Linked DNA regions of Collimonas fungivorans Ter331. The main gene of each other region encodes a partner of the protein of the gene in region 3 in a complex. Links are inferred from orthologs where the notes say so. Each region holds a gene or a part of one and is shown on either strand. Other genes may lie near its edges. The genes, in order: dinB, CFU_RS14510, dnaN and CFU_RS09400.

Evidence for each region.
Region 1: the proteins of dnaN (region 3) and dinB are in contact, whole or in part, in a solved structure (PDB 1OK7), measured with the Escherichia coli proteins. The link is inferred for Collimonas fungivorans Ter331 from one-to-one orthologs.
Region 2: the proteins of dnaN (region 3) and CFU_RS14510 are in contact, whole or in part, in a cryo-EM structure (PDB 8GIZ), measured with the Escherichia coli proteins. The link is inferred for Collimonas fungivorans Ter331 from one-to-one orthologs.
Region 4: the proteins of dnaN (region 3) and CFU_RS09400 are in contact, whole or in part, in a cryo-EM structure (PDB 8GIZ), measured with the Escherichia coli proteins. The link is inferred for Collimonas fungivorans Ter331 from one-to-one orthologs.

The regions. Positions count from the first base shown.
Region 1 is NC_015856.1:2,710,490-2,714,884, forward strand. What follows is about bases 1-2,798. They hold dinB (DNA polymerase IV), read left to right. Parts: upstream 1-719; coding sequence 720-1,877; downstream 1,878-2,798. Other genes in these bases: CFU_RS11770 (lytic polysaccharide monooxygenase), read right to left, coding at 1-484; CFU_RS11780 (molybdopterin-dependent oxidoreductase), read right to left, coding at 1,894-2,508; CFU_RS11785 (hypothetical protein), read left to right, coding at 2,659-2,798. In the rest of the region: more of CFU_RS11785, read left to right, coding at 2,799-2,856; CFU_RS11790 (hypothetical protein), read right to left, coding at 3,086-4,012. UniProt on the Escherichia coli protein: Poorly processive, error-prone DNA polymerase involved in translesion repair and untargeted mutagenesis. Copies undamaged DNA at stalled replication forks, which arise in vivo from mismatched or misaligned primer ends.
Region 2 is NC_015856.1:3,339,895-3,344,479, reverse strand. The notes cover bases 726-3,713. They hold CFU_RS14510 (DNA polymerase III subunit gamma/tau), read left to right. Parts: upstream 726-1,157; coding sequence 1,158-3,269; downstream 3,270-3,713. Other genes in these bases: CFU_RS14505 (YbaB/EbfC family nucleoid-associated protein), read left to right, coding at 3,368-3,688; CFU_RS14515 (isovaleryl-CoA dehydrogenase), read right to left, coding at 726-923. Outside these bases: more of CFU_RS14515, read right to left, coding at 1-725; recombination mediator RecR, read left to right, coding at 3,743-4,339; CFU_RS14495 (ABC transporter substrate-binding protein), read left to right, coding at 4,517-4,585. UniProt on the Escherichia coli protein: Part of the beta sliding clamp loading complex, which hydrolyzes ATP to load the beta clamp onto primed DNA to form the DNA replication pre-initiation complex.
Region 3 is NC_015856.1:99-4,683, forward strand. What follows is about bases 693-3,680. They hold dnaN (DNA polymerase III subunit beta), read left to right. Parts: upstream 693-1,627; coding sequence 1,628-2,734; downstream 2,735-3,680. Other genes in these bases: dnaA (chromosomal replication initiator protein DnaA), read left to right, coding at 693-1,333; gyrB (DNA topoisomerase (ATP-hydrolyzing) subunit B), read left to right, coding at 2,940-3,680. Also shown: more of dnaA, read left to right, coding at 1-692; more of gyrB, read left to right, coding at 3,681-4,585. UniProt on the Escherichia coli protein: Confers DNA tethering and processivity to DNA polymerases and other proteins. Acts as a clamp, forming a ring around DNA (a reaction catalyzed by the clamp-loading complex) which diffuses in an ATP-independent manner freely and bidirectionally along dsDNA.
Region 4 is NC_015856.1:2,144,763-2,149,310, forward strand. The notes cover bases 1,023-3,973. They hold CFU_RS09400 (DNA polymerase III subunit delta'), read left to right. Parts: upstream 1,023-1,950; coding sequence 1,951-2,997; downstream 2,998-3,973. Other genes in these bases: mltG (endolytic transglycosylase MltG), read left to right, coding at 1,023-1,286; tmk (dTMP kinase), read left to right, coding at 1,328-1,954; CFU_RS09405 (PilZ domain-containing protein), read left to right, coding at 3,026-3,406; CFU_RS09410 (GNAT family N-acetyltransferase), read left to right, coding at 3,440-3,961. In the rest of the region: CFU_RS09385 (YgfZ/GcvT domain-containing protein), read right to left, coding at 1-182; more of mltG, read left to right, coding at 279-1,022; rdgB (RdgB/HAM1 family non-canonical purine NTP pyrophosphatase), read left to right, coding at 4,042-4,548. UniProt on the Escherichia coli protein: Part of the beta sliding clamp loading complex, which hydrolyzes ATP to load the beta clamp onto primed DNA to form the DNA replication pre-initiation complex.

The DNA.
Region 1 (4,395 bases), 2.7 Mb from region 3 along the record:
CGCTGTAGCTAGCCTTGCTCAAATAGATCTTGAAGAAGCCGGGCAGATGCGGCTGGGTGCCGATCAGGCGCACCGTCATCTTGCCGTCGTGCAGGCGCACCGGGGTTTTATACCAGTTAGGCGTGGCAAGATCCAGGCTGTGCTTCTTGGGATCCGCCGCCGAGCATAGGTGGCCGTCCGGAATCGCTGCCCTGACTTTTGCATCATCGTTGTAATCCGGCGGCGCTATCTGCTTCGCGACCTCATGCCACTGGTCGATGGGATATGCACGGTCCGCTGCAGTAGCAAACACCAGCGCCGAATCGCGGCAGCCGAGATCTGAAATGCCCGAGCCGTCTATCGGCCCCCATACGCCATCCACCAGTTTGCATTTCACTTGGCGCGCAACGGGTATGTCCACCGCGCCGTGTCCCCAGCTGAATCCTGGCGCCAGCAGCACAAGCGCCAGCCCCCATTGAATAATCTGCCGTATGCAATATTTCATGTTTGACTCCTCCGATTGACGTCCGACGAACTGCGGGACAAGGCTGGCGCAAGCAATTAGTTGCAACGTAGCATCATTGTCGGCGTAGCAATACTGTCAAATGCTGCAGGAGGACATCAGATACGAACGATGTAAAACAATGAAAAACGATCAAAAAAACGGGATTTGCATTACTGTATTTATATACAGTAATGGTATGCTGTCGCCGTATCGGATCTCTACACATATTGATTTCATGCCTTCGCCCATTCGTCGTATCGCACACCTGGATATGGACGCTTTCTACGCGTCGGTGGAGCTGCTGCGCTACCCCGAGCTGCGCGGCCAGGCGGTGGTGATCGGCGGCGGCTCCAGGCACAAGCCCGAGCCTGGGGAAGACGGCAAGCTCCAGTATCACAAGCTGCGCGATTATGTCGGCCGCGGCGTCGTCACCACCTCCACTTACGAAGCGCGCGCCTTCGGCGTGTTTTCTGCGATGGGCATGATGAAGGCAGCCAAGCTGGCGCCGGATGCGATCCTGCTGCCGACCGATTTCGAGTCTTACCGGCATTATTCGCGGCTGTTCAAGGCAGCGGTGGCCGAAATCGCGCCGCTGATAGAAGACCGCGGCATCGACGAAATCTATATGGACTTGAGCCAGCATCCGGACGACATCCGCGTGGTGGCGCAACGCATCAAGGACGCCGTGCGCGAAGCTACCGGGTTGTCGTGTTCGATCGGCATCGCGCCCAACAAGCTGCTGGCCAAGATCAGCTCGGAGCTGGAGAAGCCGAACGGCCTGACCGTGATCACCGAAGCTGATATCCCATCACGCATCTGGCCGCTGGCGGCAAGAAAAGTCAATGGCATCGGCCCCAAGGCAGCCGAAAAACTGACCGCGCTCGGCGTCAACACCATCGGCGAACTGGCCGCCACGGATCCGGCCGTGCTCCAGGAAAATTTCGGCCGGACGTATAGCGAATGGCTGATGCGCGCATCCCACGGCCTGGACGACCGCCCGGTGGTCACCAGCTCGGAAACCAAATCGATCAGCCGCGAAACGACTTTCGAGCGGGACCTGCACGCCAAGCTCGACCGCGACACGCTGACGCCCATATTCACGGACCTGTGCGTGCGGTTGGCCGGCGACCTGCAAAGGAAAGGTTACCTTGCCCGTACGATAGGGATCAAATTGCGTTTCGCGGATTTCCAGATCGTTACCCGCGACCTGACATTGCCCGATGCAACGGACGACGCCACGGCAATCCGGCATGCCGCAGGAGAATGCCTGCGCCGCGTCACCTTGGACAGGCGCTTGCGCTTGCTGGGCGTGCGAGCCAGTGCACTGACAAGAAAAGAAGAAGCCGAAAGCGAGCCGGCCGTAATGCAGGGTGAATTGTTTAGCGACGAATGAAGCGACGCCGCTTGCCTCACTTGCCCGCCACCACCTCGATGCAATACAAGCCCCATGGACAAAGTGCAAAGCGCTGGTTCAGCGGCTTTTGCGCCTGCTCGGCGATGCTGTCGGCGTCATAGATTGCGAAGATGGGACCAAAACCGCCGATCGCCATCGGCTTGCCGTCGATATGCGTCGCCAGGATGTAGCCGTATTGCCGCAACTGGACAAAACTCAGCTGCGGCATGTAGCCGTCAACCGAATGAAACACGATCTGCGTCCCCGGCGCCTTGCTGGCACCCAGTGCATCCAGCACATCGGCCAGGCGCGGACCACGCAACTGGTGCGGTTTGCTGTCGTATTCGAGGGTCGGATTGATGGTGACGGCAGGCAGCTTGGCCAGCGCGGCCAGGTCGAAGGCAAACGCGCGGGTGAACTGCACGTTCTGCTTGTGCATCATCTGGTCGACCACCGGATCGACCGGGCCGCGGTTGTTGCGCTCGATTGCACCGGCAATTGTTAGCACCGCCGGCGCGGTCGTTTGTCCGGCGCTTTTGTCGGCGGCTGCCGCACAAGCCGGCACGGCGGATATTCCCAGGGCGCCGGCCAGCGAACCGGCGGCAGTCGACAGGAACTGGCGTTTTTTCATTCGAGGCTCCGCTAGAAAGAGGTTCGCTGGATGTTACACGAAGTTACGTGGGAATAGCGTAGCCGTTGTCAACCGAATATCTTCCGCAGCGTTTATAAGACATCCCGCTGCAAAAGGGATTGTGAAACCCAATCACCGGAAGGAATAAATATGAAAAAGCTATTTGGCATCGCCGCTCTCCTCCTCGCGCTGACACCATTCGCGCAAGCCCAGAACTCGGGCGACCCGTTGGCCGGCCATCCTGATGCACGCAATGACCGCAAGGTTGAAACTTACAAGCAGGAACCTGTGAAGCATCACGGCAAAGTCGTGAAGAAACACCATCGCAAGGCTGAGCAAAAAAAATAATTTTTAGTAAAACACCGGCTCGCGCTGATGCATTCTTTCATAGGCGGGCCGGTATTTCAGCAAACTATCGTGCAGCAGCCCGGTAGGCCGAACCAAACAACGCAGCCCCCAGATTCAAAAACAACAGGACAGTCGTTGCCTGTCCTCCGAATACGCCTTTGTCATCCGCATGCTATTCAAGACGGTATCTGACCCCGATCCTATGACTCCCATCCTCTGACGGCATGCGCTACAGGCGCTGACGGACTGCAGCAACATAACGGTGCATTGCACCGGCCAAAATCTCTTTCTGTGGAGTCAAGCCAAGCAGCGCGAGAGGGCCGGCCTTCTCGAGCATGCGCCGCCGCGGGGCATCGGCCAGCAGCGCATGCACTCGCTCGACGAGTTCGTTGTACGAGCAGCCATCGACGGCGTCGCGCAGCACAAGCGGTATCTCGGAATGCGGGTAAAGCTCTGACACGACTGCCTTGCGGTTGCGCAACAGGATGGACAAGCGCGGCAATTCTGCAGTGCTTGTGTGATCGGCCTTGCGCATATTTAAGGCGACCTTTGCACGCGGTAGCAAGGCATCGCGCTGCGCCGGCGTCCAGGCCGTTCCTATCGGATAGGCAACCCGAAGCCCGTGCGACTCTAGCTCGCGCAAAATGGAGAGCCGACGGGGCATGGTTTCCCCGAAGAAGATGACATCGATGTCCTGCTGATCGTCGCTCAGTACTTGGTCTTCGGGTACGATGGGCGTCGCCTTTGGCTCAAAAGTCAGGGGTACGTAGTCAGACCTGAGTATCCCCAGAGCTTGGTGATGCTTCAAATTATCAAGGCTGTACTCCCAGACCCATGCGCACTGGAGCAAGTGGCGATAGCCTGGCATTTCTGCCAATAATTCGGGCAGGCCAGGCTCAAAGTTGACAACGATGGTGTTGAGTGGCAGCACCGCATCGGAAGGCAAGCCAAGACCCATCGCGAAAAAGAAAAGGTTGATGTCGGCGTTGCCTACGCTGGGCGTGACTTCAATGCTGGTTGAGTATCCCAGTTGTTCGCACGCGATGCGAAAGCTCTCCATAACCTCCGTCACGTTCTCGTTTCCAAGAGTACAGAAGCGCAGATGCGGCCGGAACGGAAAGTCTTCCGGCCAGTCTACCGGGCCTGTCGTGCTCACAACCTCTCCTTCGCCGAGGCATTGTTGCCAGGAATAACTGCTGCTGAGTTGAATCGCAGTCTTTCCTCCATTCGATAGGGTTGCTGGGCGGGTAAACCTAACGGCGACTTCCACTCGTTTGTATTTAAACCCATGACTTATCCCTATATTTTTATGGGGGAAACATATCAGATTTCCAATATAGCGTCGATGAATTCCTTTCTATTTAATAATTCTTCAACCATTGCATTCAAGAATGAGTCAAATTGTGTGTGCCGCTGTTCACTCTGCTGAAGCTGGATGGATAATTGCGGGAAAAAATGCTGCCGAGGCCGAGTTTTGCGCACAAAAAAAAATGGGGAAAGTCTGATCACGAAAAGTCGAGGCCAGCGCTGCAATGAGAT
Region 2 (4,585 bases), 3.3 Mb from region 3 along the record:
CCGATGACGCAATCGAGGCGGGTGTGGTTGGCCATTTCGATGATGGTCGGGATGCCGCGGCCTTCGTCGCCGACCATGATGCCGAAGGCTTCCCGGAATTCCACTTCGCTGCTGGAATTGGAGCGGTTGCCCAGCTTGTCTTTCAAGCGCTGTATCTGCACCTGGTTCTTGCTGCCGTCGGGCCGCCAGCGCGGCACGAAAAAGCAGCTCAGGCCCATCTCGGTACGCGCCAGCACCATGTGGGCGTCGCACATCGGCGCCGAAAAAAACCATTTGTGGCCGGTCAGCAGGTAACCCGCGCCGCGTCCGCCGCCGCCCTCCAGCGGGACGGCCGTGGTGGTATTGCTGCGGACGTCTGAGCCGCCTTGTTTTTCCGTCATGCCCATGCCGAGCAGGATCGAGTTCTTGTGCTCCAGCGCCAGGTCGCGGCTGTCATGCTCACATGACAACAATTTTGCCTGCAAGGCGGCAAACAAGGCCGGTTCCTGCTGCAGCACCGGGATCGAGGCGAAAGTCATGGTGGTGGGACAGAGCGATCCGGCTTCCAGCTGGGCGTGCAGGAAATACCCGGCGGCGCGCGCCACGTGGCTGCCGCTTTGCGGCTTGATCCAGGGTAGGGCGTGCAGGCCTTGGCGGCGCAGCATGCCTAGCAGCGCATGCCAGGCCGGATGGAATTCGACGGCGTCGATGCGGTTGCCGAGGCGGTCGAAAGTGTTCAGTTCGGGCTGGTGGCGGTTGGCCAGTTCGGCCAGCTGCCAGCTTTCCTTGCTGCCGAGTTCGGCGCCGTAGCGCGCCAGCTGCTCGGCGCGCCATTGTCCGTGCAGGCGCTGCACGCCTGCCTGCAGGATGGTGTCGTCCAGGTACAGGTTGTTGCCATACAGTTCAGGCACCTGGTTGGTGACTTCGTGGGTCTGCCCTTGCATGAGTGATCTCCTGATTTTATGGGGCCGTATTGCTTGACTTTACACCCGACTTTACCCCTTGCCTCGGATCTCTGGAAGGTGTTGTCAGGCAATTATCTAGAGCGCCGCTTCAGTCGGCAGTTCCCCAATGAAAGGCCGGCAAGTTTAAAAACTGTGCTGGCTTCGTCTGTCAGGTAAAATGCTGTCTGTATTTCACAATTTGCTTTCACAACTTGCTGCCCCTATCCGCTGCCTATGTCCTACCAAGTTCTCGCCCGTAAATATCGCCCCAGAAGCTTCGATACGCTGGTCGGCCAGGAACACGTCGTAAGGGCTTTGACGCACGCCTTGGAGCAACAGCGCCTGCACCACGCCTATTTATTTACCGGCACGCGCGGCGTCGGCAAGACCACCTTGTCGCGGATCCTGGCGAAATCGCTCAATTGCATCGGCGCCGACGGCACCGGCGGCATCACGGCGACGCCGTGCGGCGTGTGCGAAGCGTGCGTGGCGATCGACGCCGGGCGCTTTGTCGACTATATCGAGATGGACGCGGCCTCGAACCGCGGCGTCGACGAAATGGCGCAGTTGCTGGAGCAGGCTGTGTATGCGCCGTCCAATGCGCGCTTCAAGGTCTATATGATCGACGAAGTGCACATGCTCACCAACCACGCTTTCAACTCGATGCTGAAGACGCTGGAAGAGCCGCCTGAACATGTCAAGTTCATCCTGGCCACCACCGACCCGCAAAAAATCCCGGTGACGGTGCTGTCGCGCTGCCTGCAGTTCAACCTGAAGCAGATGCCGCCCGGCCATATCATCAGCCACCTGGACAATATCCTGGGCCAGGAGCAGATCGAATTCGAAACCCCGGCCCTGCGTTTGCTGGCGCAAGGCGCCCACGGTTCGATGCGCGATGCGCTGTCGCTGACCGACCAGGCGATCGCCTATGCCGCCGGCAAGGTGACGCTGGAAGCGGTGCAGGGCATGCTCGGCGCGCTTGACCAGTCTTACCTGATCCGCGTGCTGGATGCGCTGGCGGCGAAAGACGGCCCCGGCTTGCTGGCGGTGGCCGACGACATGGCCAGCCGCAGCTTGTCGTACAGCGCGGCGCTGCAAGACCTGGGCACGTTGCTGCATCGGATAGCGCTGGCGCAAAGCGTGCCGGCAGCCCTGGCCGACGATCTGCCGGAACGCGAAGAAGTGATCCGGCTGTCGGGCTTGTTCGACGCCGAAGAAATACAACTGTTTTACCAGATCGCCGTACACGGCCGCAATGAACTCGGCCTGGCGCCGGACGAATATGCCGGTTTTTCGATGACCCTGCTGCGCATGCTGGCGTTCCGTCCGCAAGCTGACGGCAGCATTGCGGCGCCGCCGCCGGTCAGCCGTCCGCGGCCGCAGGCAAGCACTGCGCCAGCCGCAGCCGCGCCTGCTGCATCGAGACCGCCAGCCCAGGCGGCGCCAACCGCCGCCCGCCTGAGCAGCGCACCGCCGACGCTCAGCACCAGCGCGCCAGTTGTACCTCTTGCGCCCCCCGCCGGCAACGGCGGCATGAGCCCGGCCCGGGCTGCGCTGGAAGCTGCGCGCGCAGCGTCTTCCCGCAAGGGCGGCGCACCGGCGCGGCCGCAGCCAAGCCAGGCGCCGGCAGCGCCGGTCAGCCAGCCAGCCGCGGCGGTGGCGGACGCCAAACCGGCGGCGCCGGCGTATGTGCAGCAAGTACCGCAGAATTCCTCTGTGCCGCCTTGGGAAGAAGAGATCCCGCTGCCCATGGATTTGCCGGACACCGAATTTTCCAGTTCGGCGGCTGAAAAAAAAACTGAGTCATATTCACCGCCAGCCCCTCCGTCGCGCTCAGTTGCCGCCAACGGCGCAGTGAGTAATGGCCGCCAGCCTGTGCGCGCTGAACCGGTGGTGCAGCAGCCGGCAGCTGCGCCGGAGCCGCTACCGCCGCTGGTGCTGCAGCCCGATCCAAACCTGAACTGGGACGGCAACTGGCCCTTGCTGGCTTCCACCCTGGCGGTGCGCGGTGTGGCGCATCAGCTGGCGCAGCAGAGCGAGCTGGTCAAGTCCGACAGCAGCGGCCCGGCAGCCCAGTTCCATCTGCGGATTCCGTTCGACACCTTGCGCTCGGCCGGCAGTGTCGATAAGTTGGAGGTTGCGCTGAGCGAGCATTTCGGCCGCCCGGTCAAGGTGGAAACCGAACTCGGTACGGTGCGCCATACCGCCAACGCGCAGATGCTGGCGGCGCAGGCAGAGCGCCAGCGCCTGGCGGAACTGACCGCGCACAGCGATCCCTTCATCCAGAGCATGATGCGTGAATTCGGCGCCTCGATCGTGCCGGGATCGATCAAGCCCTTGGGCTGAAGCAGCAGGAAACAATACGGGCCGGCGTGAGCTTGGCCGCCGTTTGCGCCGTTTGATGCAATACCAGTTAAATTATCTGTTTTTATAGGAGAAGCACCATGATGAAGGGCCAACTGGCAGGGCTGATGAAACAAGCCCAGGCAATGCAGGACAACATGAAGAAGATGCAAGACCAACTGGCTTTGATCGAAGTCGAAGGCGAGTCGGGCGCGGGCCTGGTGAAAGTCGTGATGACTTGCAAGAACGCGGTCAAGCGCGTGGCGATCGACGCTTCGCTGCTGGCTGACGACAAGGACATGCTGGAAGACCTGGTGGCTGCTGCTTTCAACGATGCAGTGCGCAAGGCTGAAGCGCTGTCGGCTGAAAAGATGTCGGGCCTGACCGCTGGCATGCCTGCCGGCTTCAAGCTGCCATTCTGATCAACCGTATTTATATGCGTTGCGCGACGCGCGTAACCTGACGCAGGGCTAGCCGTGAAAATTCCTTCCAGTCTTACCTTGCTCACCGAAGCCTTGCGTCATCTGCCCGGCGTCGGTCCCAAGTCGGCTCAGCGCATGGCTTACCACTTGCTGCAGCACGACCGCGACGGCGCCGCCTTGCTGGGGCGGGCGCTGACGCAGGCTGTCGACCAGATCCGCCACTGCGCGATGTGCAATACCTTCACCGAGAACGAGGTATGCGAAACCTGCCTCGATCCGGAGCGCGATCCGAGTTTGCTATGCGTGGTGGAGACGCCGACCGACCAGCTGATGATCGAACAGACCCTGACTTTCAAGGGTTTGTATTTTGTGCTGATGGGACGCTTGTCGCCGCTGGATGGGATCGGTCCCAAGGACATCCAGCTGGAGAAGCTGATCGGCCGCGCCACCGACGGCGTCGTCAAGGAAGTGGTGCTGGCCACCAATTTCACCAACGAAGGCGAAGCCACCGCCCATTACATCAGCGAAACCATGAAAGCCCGCGGCCTGCAGGTGAGCCGTCTGGCGCGCGGCGTGCCGGTGGGCGGCGAGCTGGAGTATGTCGACGCCGGCACCATCGCGCGCGCGATGCTGGACCGGCGGGCAACCTGACTGAGCGGAGCGCCATGCCAAAAAAACATAGCAGTAGTCCGAATGAAACCGGCTCGGGCAGTATTATCATAGAAGACTAGTAACCAGTTTCGAGACAGCCGCGCCAAGACGGCAAAGAAAACAACCATTGCAAACACAAACAGCAGTGAAATAACCCTGGATATACGAGGAGACAATATGAAATTCAGCTGGAAGCAGTTCGGCATCGCCCTTTGCCTGTTCTTGGCGGGGTACTTTACCTTCAAT
Region 3 (4,585 bases):
CGAGGACGGACGATTGCGCATCGCTGCGCCGAATCGCTTTAAGCTGGATTGGGTAAAAACGCAGTTCGCCAGCCGCATCACGACCCTGGCGCACCAATATTGGGAGGCGCCGATCGAAGTGGTGTTCGTGCTCGATCCGCGCAAGTCGGCGCCGGCCCCTGCCAGCTCCAGCATGCCGGTTGCTATTAATAATAGTAACGAGCAGGCCGGCGCGCAGTCGTCGGCAGCCGGCGGCGGCAGTTATGGCAACAGCAACTTCGACCGCCTGCCGGAAGTGCAGACCGAGAACAGCACAGCCAGCGCCCGGCGCGACCAGTCGCGCATCAATACCGCCCTCAGTTTCGACAGTTTTGTTACCGGTAAAGCCAACCAGCTGGCGCGCGCGGCAGCGATCCAGGTCGCCAATAATCCCGGCGTTTCCTACAACCCGCTGTTCCTGTACGGTGGCGTCGGCCTCGGCAAGACCCACCTGATCCACGCCATCGGCAACCAGCTGCTGGCCGACAATCCTAACTCGAAGATCCGCTACATCCACGCAGAACAGTACGTTCGCGACGTAGTGACTGCTTACCAACGCAAGGGTTTCGACGACTTCAAGCGCTACTACCATTCGCTGGATTTGCTGCTGATCGACGATATCCAGTTCTTCGGCGGCAAGAGCCGTACCCAGGAAGAATTCTTCTACGCCTTCGAAGCGCTGATTGCTGCAAAGAAACAAATCATCATCACCAGTGACACCTACCCGAAAGAAATCACCGGCATGGATGACCGCCTGATTTCGCGTTTCGACTCCGGCCTGACGGTCGCCATCGAGCCGCCGGAACTGGAAATGCGGGTAGCGATCCTGCTCAAAAAAGCGGCATCGGAAGGCGTCACCTTCTCCGACGACGTCGCGTTTTTTGTTGCCAAACACTTACGTTCCAACGTCCGCGAGCTGGAAGGCGCACTGCGCAAGATTCTTGCTTACTCTCGTTTCCATGGCAAAGACATCAGCATCGATGTGGTCAAAGATGCATTGAAGGACCTGCTGTCGGTACAGAACCGCCAGATCTCCGTCGAGAACATCCAGAAGACCGTGGCTGACTTTTTCAACATCAAAGTTGCCGATATGTACTCGAAAAAGCGGCCGGCCAATATCGCCCGTCCGCGCCAGATTGCGATGTACCTTGCCAAGGAACTGACCCAGAAAAGCCTGCCGGAAATCGGCGAACTGTTCGGCGGCCGCGATCACACCACGGTATTGCACGCAGTCCGCAAGATCGCCGGCGACCGCACCAAGAATCCGGAATGCAACCACGAATTGCACGTGCTGGAGCAGACCCTGAAGGGCTGATATCGAGATGCCGGGCGATTGTGCACGTTGCCTGCGGCCCTGTGGATAAGTTTGTATAAGGCAAGTTGAAAACTGGGCGGTGACTGTGGTTTTTTTGCCGATTTGGTTAAATCGCAGAGCTTGCCGATTTGCCAACTTACAATCGCAAAAAATCGTCACAGCGGCGCAGATTTCCGGCCCGGAGGGGTCCGTAGAGGGTCGATTTAAGTTACATTTACAGACTGCTTACCAAGCATTCAAACCCGTACTTCAGCAAGCAGCAATATTTGATTTTTAAATAACAAGGATATAGCTATGCAATTGGTCAAAACCAACCGAGATACCCTTCTCCGGCCACTGCAGATCGTGAGCGGTATTGTCGAGCGTCGGCACACATTGCCGATTCTGGCCAATATCCTCATTCGCAAAGAAGGCGAAAAGGTCTCTTTCCTGTCGACCGACATCGAAGTGCAAATCACCACCAACGCCAAGGTCGGCAGTGGCAGCGAAGTAGCGGCCACCACCGTCGCCGCGCGCAAGCTGCTCGATATCCTGCGCGCCCTGCCAGACACCGGCGAAGTCTCGCTGACCCTGAGCAACAAGCGCATGACCGTGCAGTCCGGCAAATCGCGTTTCGCACTGCAAACCCTGGCCGCCGAAGAATTCCCGACAGTCGCCCAGGCAGACCATTACAACGCCACCGTCACCCTGCCGCAAAAGACGCTCAAGCATCTGTTCAACATGGTGCACTTCTCGATGGCGCAACAGGATATCCGTTACTACCTGAACGGCCTGCTGCTGGTCCTCGACGGCAAGAACGTCATCGCGGTTGCGACAGACGGCCACCGCCTGGCGTTTTGCCAGGTCGCCACCGAACAAGAGTTCGCGCGCCAGGAAGTCATCATCCCGCGCAAGACCATCATCGAACTGCAGCGCCTGCTGGAAGAAACCGACGAACCGGTCCAGCTCGAAATCGCCAACAACCAGGTCAAGCTGTCGTTCGCCGATATCGAACTGATCTCCAAGCTGGTCGAAGGCAAGTTCCCCGACTACACCCGCGTGGTGCCGAAGGGCTACAAGAACGATTTCACCATCAGCCGCGACCAGCTGCTGCGCTCCTTGCAACGCGCCGCCATCATGACCAGCGACAAGTTCAAGGGCGTGCGCTGGGTAGTCACCCCAGGCAGCCTGAAAATCAGCTCCACCAACGCTGACCAGGAAGAGGCGATTGAAGAACTCGAAATCGATTACGGCGGCGATAGCGTCGACATCGGCTTCAACGTCACCTACCTGCTCGACGTCCTCAACAACCTCAAGGGCGACAACGTCAACATCGCCCTCGGCGACGCCAATTCTTCAGCACTGATCACCGTGCCGGAAAACGCCGATTTCAAGTACGTAGTAATGCCAATGCGAATCTAGTCGATGTAGGGTGGGCACCCCGTGCCCACGCTGCAACGGCCTCCGGCACACCGCGTGGGCACAGGTGCCCACCCTACGGTTGCTGGTAAAAGCCGTAGGGTGGGCAAGCTTTTCTGCCCACGCGCGTGCCCCCCAGCATTGCTTGTAAAAGTAGCATCCAGTCCCAATATAAGTAGTTCCGAAGTAAGCTTTTCAGAAGGTAGCCATGTCATCAGCCCCAGACAACACCAATCAGCCGCAACCCAATGCATACGGAGCGTCCTCGATCCAAATTCTCGAAGGCCTGGAAGCGGTACGCAAACGCCCCGGGATGTACATCGGCGACACCTCTGACGGCACCGGCCTGCACCACCTGGTGTTCGAAGTGCTGGACAACTCCATCGACGAATCGCTGGCCGGCCACTGCACCGAAATCCACGTCACCATCCACGCCGACAACTCGATCTCGATCACCGACAACGGCCGCGGTGTGCCGACCGGCATCAAGTTCGACGACAAGCACGATCCAAAGCGCAGCGCAGCCGAAATCGTCATGACCGAGCTGCACGCCGGCGGCAAGTTCGACCAGAACTCGTACAAGGTATCCGGCGGCCTGCACGGTGTGGGCGTGTCTTGCGTTAACGGCCTGTCCAAGCTGCTCAAGCTGACCATCCGCCGCGACGGCAAAGTGCATTACATGGAATTCGTGCGCGGCGTCCCGCAAAACCGCGAAACCGAAACCATCGACGGCATGCTGGTATCGCCGATCAAGGTCATCGGCGACACCGACAAGCGCGGCACCGAAGTCCACTTCTGGGCCGACGAAGAAATCTTCACCCACGTCGAATTCCACTACGAAATCCTGGCCAAGCGCATCCGCGAACTGTCCTTCCTCAACAACGGCGTGCACATCAAGCTGACCGACCAGCGCACCGGCAAAGAAGAAAACTTCGCCTTCGAAGGCGGCACCCGCGGTTTCGTTGAATACATCAACAAAGCCAAGACCGTCCTGCACCCGACGATTTTCCAGGCCACCGGCGAAAAAGACGGCGTCAGCGTCGACGTCTCCATGCAATGGAACGACGCCTACAACGAACAAGTACTCTGCTTCACCAACAACATCCCGCAACGCGACGGCGGCACCCACCTCACCGGCCTGCGCGCGGCGATGACCCGCATCTTGAACAAGTACATCGAAGAACATGACTTCGCCAAGAAAGCCAAGGTAGAAACCAGCGGCGACGACATGCGTGAAGGCCTCACCTGCGTGCTGTCCGTGAAAGTGCCAGAGCCGAAATTCAGCTCGCAAACCAAAGACAAGCTGGTCTCCAGCGAAGTGCGCCTGCCGGTAGAAGAAATCGTCGCAAAAACGCTGAACGACTACCTGCAAGAACGCCCGAACGACGCCAAGATCATCTGCGGCAAGATCGTCGAAGCCGCCCGCGCCCGCGACGCCGCCCGCAAGGCGCGCGAACTGACGCGCCGCAAAGGCGTGATGGACGGCCTCGGCCTGTCATCGAAACTGGCCGACTGCCAGGAAAAAGACCCAGCCCTGTGCGAACTCTACATCGTCGAGGGTGACTCCGCGGGCGGTTCCGCCAAGCAGGGCCGCGACCGTAAATTCCAGGCGATTCTGCCGTTGCGCGGTAAAGTGCTCAACGTCGAAAAAGCCCGTTTTGAAAAGATGCTGTCGTCCGAACAGATCACCACCCTGATCGCCACCCTCGGCACCAGCATCGGCGCCGACGAATTCAACGCCGACAAGCTGCGCTACCACCGCATCATCATCATGACCGATGCGGACGTCGACGGCGCCCACATCCGCACCCTGCTGCTGACCCTGTTCTACCGCCAGATGCCGCAACTGGTAGA
Region 4 (4,548 bases), 2.1 Mb from region 3 along the record:
TTCTGGACATCGTTGGTCAGCTGGGTATGCAGGAAACTGGCGGCGTCTTCCCCGCTGAATGCGATCAGGCCGAGATCGGTCAGCGGTGCAACAAAAGACGCACCGGCAGTGGCCGTCGCCGGCAGCGCATCGAACGATTGCTGTTGTGAAAAATCCAGCCAGGTACTTGTCATTTCATTCATAAATTGTAGGCATTCCCGAAACAGCGATTATCATATTGGGTTGATTATAGAGTTGTCGCAAAAAAAGCGTTGGAATCGGCCGTTTTTGCGGGATGCATGAAAACCAATCGGAGCGGACCGGACTTGTTTAAAAAACTATTGTTGAGCGTGATCTTGTTAGGCGGCGCAGCCGCCGGCGGCGTGGCTTACTGGGCGCAGCAGCCGATTTTCGAAGACGGCCCGGTGCGGCCGTTCACGATCAAGCCAGGCAGCACGTTGGCCAGTTCGGCGCAGCAGATCGACGAAGCCGGGGTCGGCGTCAATCCCCAGCTGCTGGAATTGCTGGCGCGGGTGACCGACAAGGGCAGCAAACTGAAAGCCGGCAGTTATGAACTGAAACCGGGCGCCACGCCGCTGCGTTTGCTGACGCAACTGGTGCGCGGCGAGTTTGCGCAGGAATCGCTGACCGTGATCGAAGGCTGGACTTTCCGCCAGATGCGGCAGGCGGTGGCGGCGCAGCCGGCGCTGAAACACGATACCGCGGCGCTGTCGGACGCCGAACTGCTGGCAAAAATCACGCCCGACTACGCCATGCCGGAAGGCCTGTTCTTTCCCGATACCTATTTGTTCGCCAAGGGGTCGAGCGACCTGCAGGTGTACAAGCAGGCGCATAGCCTGCTGATCAAGCGCCTGACTCAGGGCTGGGAGGGGCGCGATACCTCGTTGCCGTACAAGACGCCGTATGAAGCCCTGATCATGGCCTCGATCGTGGAAAAAGAGACCGGCAAGCGCGCCGACCGCAGCACGATTGCCGGCGTGTTCATCAACCGCCTCAAGATCGGCATGCTGCTGCAAACCGACCCAACCGTGATCTACGGCATGGGCGATCAATACCAAGGCGCCATCCGCAAGCGCGACCTGACCACCGATACGCCTTACAACACCTATACCCGCGCCGGCCTGCCGCCGACGCCGATCGCCTTGCCGGGCGCGGAATCGATCAGCGCCGCCATGCATCCGGCGCAGACCGACGCCCTGTATTTTGTCGCGCGGGGCGACGGCAGCAGCCATTTCTCGAATAACCTGGGCGAACATAACCAGGCGGTGAATCAATATCAGCGATAATTGGCATATTCGGGACATTCGGCAACCCAACAGATAAGGCAATGGCAAAATTCATCACATTTGAAGGCATAGACGGCGCCGGCAAGTCGACTCACATCGCTTTTGTCGCCGACTTGCTGCGCGCGCAGGGCCTACAGGTCATCACCACCCGCGAGCCGGGCGGCACCACGCTGGGCGAAGCGCTGCGCGAAGTATTGCTGCACCAGAAAATGCACCTGGAAACCGAGGCGATGCTGATGTTCGCCGCCCGCCGCGAACACCTGGCGCAGGTGATAGAACCGGCGCTGGCGCGCGGCGACTGGGTCATCTCGGACCGCTTCACCGACGCCACCTTCGCCTACCAGGGCGGCGGCCGGCAACTGCCGCTGGCCAAGCTGGAAGCGCTGGAGCAATGGGTGCACCCGCATTTGCAGCCGGACCTGACCCTGTTGTTCGACGTGCCGCTGGAAGTGGCGCGCACGCGCCTGGATGCGACCCGCACACTGGACAAGTTCGAACAGGAAAAAGCGGATTTCTTCGCCGCCACGCGCGCCGAATACCTGCGCCGCGCAGCGCAGTTTCCCGAGCGTTTCCGCGTCATCGATGCGACCCGGACGATTGCCGAAGTCCAGCAAGAGCTGAAGCAAATCATTTCAAGCCTGCCAAGCCAGCCCGGCGGCAAGCAATGAGCAACTCCTTGTTCCCGTGGCAGGACGGTGTCTGGCAGCAGCTGCAGCAGATGCGCGCGCGCCTGCCGCACGCGATCCTGTTCCATGGCGCCGAAGGCATAGGCAAGACCGTGTTCGCCGAGCAGTTCGCGCAATCGCTGTTGTGCGAGCAGCCGCAGGCGGACGGCCATGCCTGCGGCGTCTGCGGCTCTTGCGGCTGGTTCATGCAATACAATCACCCGGATTACCGGCGTGTGCGGCCGGAAATCCTGGACGGCGAAGATGCGGCCGAGGGCGACGGCGCGGAGGATGGCGACAAGGGGAGTACAAAGTCAGCAGCCAAGTCGGCCAAGGCGCCGTCCAAGGAAATCAAGATCGACCAGATCCGCGTCTTGTCAGGTTTCATGAATATCTCCACCCACAGGCAAGGACAGCGGGTGGTCTTGCTGTATCCGGCCGAAGCGCTGAATACCGCTGCCGCCAACGCCTTGCTGAAGACATTGGAAGAACCGCCGCCGAACACGGTGTTCCTGCTCAGTTCAAACAGCCTGGACCGGCTGTTGCCGACCATCTTGTCGCGCTGTCGCAAATTCGCCATGCCGCTGCCGTCGCACCAGCAGGCCATGGCCTGGCTGCGCCAGCAAGAGGTCAAGGATGCCGACGTCTGGCTGGCCGAACAGGGCGGGGCGCCGCTGACTGCCTATGCGCAGTCGCAAAGCGAAGGGCGCGAACTGATCGACGAGTTTTTGCAGCATCTGACCAAGCCCGGCATAGACGGCGCCCTGAAATGCGCCGAACATTTGCAGAAAACCCCGGTCGCCGAGCTGGTGGGGTGGCAGCAGCGCTGGCTGTACGATCTGTTTTCCTTTAAATTAAGCGGCACAATCCGGTATTATCCTCGTTATGAAAAAGCGCTGGCAGGATTGGCCGCCAAAGTTGAAACCGGCGCCTTGCTGCGAGCCCTGAAAAGCAGCAACGAGCGCCGTGCAGTCGCAGAACACCCCTTGTCGGCGCGCCTCTTCATCGAAGAGATGCTGCTCGATTACGCTGCAATGTTTGCTTGAATTTTGAGCTTGATTTTTGAGGATGAAGATGGCTGAAAACACCACAATCCCGGCTGAACCGGTCAAACTGTCCCGGCCTTCGGTCCTGTCGCTGGTGATCAAGGAAAAATCGGCCCTGTACGCCGCGTACATGCCGTTCCTGACCAATGGCGGCATCTTTGTGCCGACCAACAAGAGCTATCACCTGGGCGATGAAATCTACCTGATCCTGAGCCTGATGGACGACGGCACCAAGTACCCGATCGCCGCCAAGGTGGCCTGGATCACGCCCAAGAACGCCAACAACAACAAGGCGCAGGGGGTCGGCGTGCATTTCCCGGACGACGACAGCGGCCAGCGTCTGCGCAAGCGGATCGAAGAAGTGCTCGGCTCGGCCTTGGGCTCGGCGCGCCCCACCCATACTTATTAAGTTATCAAGGCTGGCAACACCAGCAGCATCTCGATGAATCAGACGAACTACAGTTTCAGGATCGCCGGCCAGCAGGATTTGCCGGCCATCGTCGCTATCTATAACAGCACCGTCGCTTCGCGCGAGGTGACCGCCGATACCGAGCCGGTCACGGTGGCGTCGCGCCAAGGCTGGTTCGACCACCACAACGCCGAACGCCGGCCGCTGTGGGTGGTGGAGCAGCAGGGCGCAGACGGCCAGCCGGCCATCCTGGGCTGGTTGTCGTATTCCGACTTTTATGGCCGCCCGGCCTATGCCGGCACCGCCGAGCTGTCGATCTACATCCACGAACACGCGCGCGGCAAGGGCATGGGCCGTTACCTGCTGGGGGTGGCGATCGAGCGCGCCCCGAGTTTCGGCGTACATACCTTGCTGGGTTTCGTATTCGGCCATAACCAGCCGAGCCTGAAGCTGTTCGACGCCTTCGGTTTCGAGCGCTGGGCCAATATGCCGCGCGTCGCCACGCTGGACGGCATCGAGCGCGACCTGGTGATCCTGGGCAAGCGCGTAGCTTAATTCGTTTTAGTCGCTGGTCCGACGTCAATTTCTACCGGTGCTAAAGTACCGGCTTTCTCCTATCTTGTTTCGAGTTGCTCATGTCACGCACCCTGGTCCTGGCCTCCAATAACGCCGGCAAGTTAAAAGAATTCAGCTCTTTGCTGGCGCAGATCGACTTTGAGGTCCGCCCGCAAGGCGAATTCGATGTTCCGGAAGCGGAAGAGCCGTACCTGACGTTTGTCGAAAACGCCCTTGCCAAGGCGCGCCACGCTGCGCGCCTGACCGGCTTGCCGGCGCTGGCCGACGATTCCGGCGTCTGCGTCAACGCCCTGGGCGGCGCGCCCGGCGTATTGTCGGCGCGTTACGCCGGCGAGCCGAAATCCGATGCAGAAAACAACCGCAAGCTGGTCGCCGAGCTGGCGCCGCACGCCGACAAATCGGCCTATTATTATTGTGTGCTGGTATTCGTGCGCCATGCCGACGATCCGCAGCCGGTGATCGCCGACGGCCGCTGGAACGGCGTCATCATCGATGAGCCGCGCGGCGCCGGCGGTTTCGGCTACGACCCGTATTTCCTGCTGCCGGAGCAGGGCAAGACCGCGGCT